Regions from separate parts of the Streptomyces sp. NPDC049585 genome, predicted to be linked through region 1. Evidence: riboswitches for the same ligand, from Rfam matches in the RefSeq annotation. Region 1 holds a riboswitch; the other holds the start of a gene.
What was found. A riboswitch is a leader RNA that binds a small molecule or an ion and turns the genes downstream of it on or off. The one in region 1 is predicted to bind cobalamin.
Positions count from the first base shown of each region.

Region 2: linked by a shared signal. The riboswitch ahead of AB0K17_RS22555 (HoxN/HupN/NixA family nickel/cobalt transporter) and the one ahead of AB0K17_RS23975 (cobalamin biosynthesis protein) in region 1 are both predicted to bind cobalamin.

Region 1 covers NZ_JBFAPE010000027.1:32,811-35,001, reverse strand. Annotated here, with positions in the region: gene AB0K17_RS23985 (inorganic phosphate transporter) at 1-433, shown strand, start outside; gene AB0K17_RS23980 (hypothetical protein) at 460-684, shown strand; cobalamin riboswitch at 894-1,018, shown strand; gene AB0K17_RS23975 (cobalamin biosynthesis protein) at 1,076-2,047, shown strand; gene AB0K17_RS23970 (cobyric acid synthase) at 2,044-2,191, shown strand, end outside.
Region 2 covers NZ_JBFAPE010000023.1:99,528-101,718, forward strand. Annotated here, with positions in the region: gene AB0K17_RS22550 (hypothetical protein) at 1-15, shown strand, start outside; gene AB0K17_RS22555 (HoxN/HupN/NixA family nickel/cobalt transporter) at 1-1,201, opposite strand, end outside; cobalamin riboswitch at 1,231-1,454, opposite strand; gene AB0K17_RS22560 (APC family permease) at 1,603-2,191, shown strand, end outside.

The DNA.
Region 1 (2,191 bases):
CATCGGCTTCGCCCTCTCCACCACCCAGGTCTGCTCCGGCTCGATCATGGGCGCCGGCCTCGGCCGCAAGGGCGGCGTCGTGCGCTGGTCGACCGCCGGCCGCATGGTCGCGGCCTGGGGTCTGACCCTGCCGGCCGCCGGCCTCGTCGCCGCCGGCGCGGCCCTCCTGGCCGACCAGGGCCGGTGGGGCGTGACCGCCGTCGCCGTCCTCGGCCTGGCCGTCTGCGGCGGCATCTGGGCGGCCTCGCGCCGCAAGCCGGTCACCCACGACAACGTCAACGACCTCAACGAGCCGCAGGGCATCGCCACCCCGGCCACCGTGGAGCCCGTCGGCGTGGTCACCGCGGCCCTCCAGGCCGTCGCCCCGCCGCCGGCCGGCCCCACGGCCGCCCACGCCCCGGCCCCCACCCCCACCCCCGCGACGACCGGCTGAGCGCCGGGCACGGAGGAAGAAACACCATGCACATCGACTGGGCAGCTTTCGCCGAGGTCTTCGGGGTCAGCCTCGTGGTGACCGTCGGGCTCGTGGGCCTGTTCACGCTCGGCATCGTCGGCACGTCCCGCAGGACGGACGCGGCGGGCGGCACGGCGGCCGCGGGCGCGCTGGCGCGCACGGGCGCGTACGCGTGCTTCGCGCTGTGCGCGGCGGCCGTCGGATACGGCATCTCGCTGATCGTGGCCTGAGTCCACGCGCACCGAAAGGGCGGACCGGAGTTTGCTCCGGCCGCCCTTTCGGCGTTGGCGGGTGACCCGTCGGGGGTCCGGGGGCAGCGCCCCCGGGAAACGGTGAAAGGGCGGGTCAGGGGCTCGGCCGCCCGCAGGGCCCCGCCCCCGGGGCGAGTTGACGGGCCTTCCGGGACCGTGGTGGACTGCCCGGGCCAAACGGCGACAGCAGAGGAAGCCGGTGCGAATCCGGCGCGGTCCCGCCACTGTCACCGGGGAGTGTCCCCCCACCCAACAGGGCCACGGCGCAAGCCGGAAGGCCGGGGGCGATGCGGATCCGGGAGCCAGGAGACTCTGGTCGCCGGTCACGTCGAGCCAGGGCGAGGACCCTGAGTGAGGACACGCATCGGCCATGCCCTGTCGCGGTTTCGCCTGCGGCGCCGCCCTCGGATTCCTGGGCGACCTGGTTGTCGGTGACCCCCGCAGGGGGCACCCTGTTGCCGCGTTCGGGCGTGCGGCCCACGCCCTGGAGCAGCGCTTGTGGCGCGACGACCGCGGACGCGGTGCGCTGTACGCCGCCGTGTGCACCGGTACCACCGTGGCGGGCGCCGCGCTGCTGGCCCGTGCGGTGCGCGGCCGGCGGGGCGCGGACGTCGCCCTGACGGCGGCCGTCACCTGGGCGGTGATCGGTGGGACGTCGCTGGCCCGGGAGGCCCGGGCGATCGGCGGGGCGCTGGCCGCCGGTGATCTGGAGGTGGCCCGGGAGCGGTTGCCGCATCTGTGCGGCCGTGACCCGTCGTCGCTGGACGCCCAGCAGATCGCCCGTGCCGTGGTGGAGTCGGTGGCCGAGAACACCTCGGACGCCGTCGTCGGCGCCCTGGTGTGGGGCGCGCTCGCGGGCGTACCGGGCCTGGTGGGCTTCCGTGCGGTGAACACGCTGGATGCGATGGTCGGTCACAAGTCGCCGCGGTACCGCCGCTTCGGCTGGGCGTCGGCCCGGCTGGACGACGTCGTCGGCTGGCCCGGTGCGCGGCTGACCGCGGCCCTGGCGGTGCTGGCCGCGCCGGATCCGCGCGGTGCCGCGCGGGTGGCGCGACGGGACGCGCACCGTCACCCGAGCCCCAACGCCGGCCCGGTCGAGGCGGCGTTCGCGGGGGCGCTGGGGGTGCGTCTGGGCGGGACGCTGGCGTACGGGGGCCGCATCGAGCACCGGCCCGTCCTGGGCGCGGAGCTGCGCGCCGTGCGCACCGGGGACATCGAGCGCGCGGTGCGCCTTTCGCGCCGGGTGTCGCTGCTGGCGCTGGGCTGTGCGGTCGGGGGCCGGGCAGTGGGCAGCCTTCTGAGGGCCGGGACGACCAGGACTGGGAAAGCGAGGAACCGGTGACATCGCAACCGCGGGGCGGGGGCCTGCTGGTGGCCGGGACCACCTCGGACGCGGGCAAGAGCGTGGTGACGGCGGGCATCTGCCGCTGGTTGTCCCGCAAGGGCGTCAAGGTCGCGCCGTTCAAGGCGCAGAACATGTCGCTCA
Region 2 (2,191 bases), on a different contig from region 1:
TGTCCCCGTCCGTGACCCCGGACCCGTCCGCAGCTCCGGACCCGTCCGCAGCTCCGGGCCCGTCCGTAGCTCCGGACCCGCCGGTGACGACGGCCGTCGCCGTGCGGGCGGTCCAGCGCTGCTCGACCCGCGCCAGGCGCCAGTAGACCAGTGCCGCGGCCCACACCACGACGAACAGCCCGACGATGACGAAGCCGACGTTGTCGAGGTTCAGCCCGGCGATCCAGCCGCTGACGGGATCGTCCAGGCCGAGCTTCTCGTGCAGGACGCCGACCAGCTCGATGGTGCCGATGAGGAAGGCGACGGCGATGGACAGGCCGGTGATGGTGAGGTTGTAGTAGACCTTGCGCACCGGGTTGGAGAACGCCCACTGGTAGGCGAAGTTCATGAACGTGCCGTCGAGCGTGTCGAAGAGGCTCATGCCGGCCGCGAACAGCAGTGGCAGGCACAGGATCGCGTACCACGGCAGTCCGGCCGCGGCGCCGCTGCCCGCCATCACCATCAGCGTGACCTCGGTGGCGGTGTCGAAGCCGAGGCCGAAGAGGAAGCCGAGGGGGTACATCTGGCCCGGTCGGCTGACCGAGCGGGTGAAGCGGCCCAGCAGCCGGTTCATGAAGCCGCGCGAGTCCAGCTGCTTCTCCAGCTCTCCCTCGTCGTAGCGGCCCTCGCGCATGGCGCGGAAGACGCGCAGGATGCCGGCGAGGGCGATGAGGTTGAGGATGGCGATGAGGTAGAGGAAGCCGCCGGAGACGGATGTGCCGACGATGCCGAGCACCTGGTGGGTGGGCGAGTCCTCGTCCATCAGCGTGCCGGCCAGGTGCGTGCCGCCGGCCACCAGCAGGGCCATCACGACGACGACGCTGGAGTGGCCGAGGGCGAACCAGAAGCCGACCGAGACCGGGCGCCTGCCGTCGGCCATGAGCTTGCGGGTGGTGTTGTCGATGGCGGCGATGTGGTCGGCGTCGAAGGCGTGCCGCATGCCGAGGGTGTAGGCGGTGATGCCGAGACCGACGCCGTAGACCTTGGAGTCGACGGTGTAGTGCTGCGGCACGACCAGCAGGTAGAGCACGCCGAACGCGACGACGTGCAGGGCGGCGATGACGGCCAGCAGGCCGGCGGTGCGCACGGTGTCCTCGCGGCGCCAGCGGAAGGCCGGCGGGCCGGTGGATATGTCGACGGGAAGGGATGTGTTGGTGGACATCTCGGGTTGAACGCTCCAGCACCTCGTGGATCACTTCGAGATGCCGTGGCCGGTCTCCTGGCTGACGGGTGCACGCGCGACCGCCCCGCCTTCCCAGGTCGCCGGATGCGGCCCAGTGGCTTCCGCGCGCCGGACGGTCCGGCGTACGGAGTGGGGACGGTCACTCCCCGATCACAGTGGCGAGGGCCGCTCCGGAATGGGCCCCGAAGGGCCGGCACCGGTCTTCCCGAACACCACGGCCAGGACACCCTAACCTCCCGACGGGCCTCATGGTCGCCCCGGCCGTACCTCATCTGCCGGACATCTGCCGGAGGCCATCGCTCCGCTACCGCGCGGGTGATGGACGCCACCCCGGGCCCGGTGCTACGAGTGCAGGCAACGACCGGAAGGGGCTGACCGCCATGGCAGATTCGGCAGCGGGGACGGGGCAGGACCCGGGCGGCGGCGCCCCGGCGGTGCCCGGGCAGCGGACGGTGTTCGTGCGCCGCATCGGGCTGTTCCAGGCCACGGCCATCAACATGAGCCAGATGTGTGGGATAGGCCCCTTCGTCACCATTCCCTTGATGGTCGCCTCGTTCGGCGGCCCGCACGCCGTCATCGGCTTCGTCGCGGGGGCGGTGCTGGCGCTGGCGGACGGGCTGGTGTGGGCCGAGCTCGGCGCGGCGATGCCCGGCGCTGGCGGCAGTTACGTCTATCTGCGGCAGGCGTTCCAGTACCGCACCGGCAAACTGATGCCGTTCCTGTTCGTGTGGACGGCGATGCTCTTCATCCCGCTCGCCATGGCCACCGGCGTGATCGGGTTCGTGCAGTACCTGGGCTATCTGTGGCCCGGCATGACGCAGACGCAGGGCGACGTGACGGGCCTGGCCATGGTGGCGCTGGTCGTCGCGCTGCTGTGGCGGCGGGTGGAGTCCATCGCGCGCATCACCGCCGTCCTGTGGGGCGTAATGATCGTCTCGGTGTCCCTGGTCATCGTCGCCGCCTTCACCC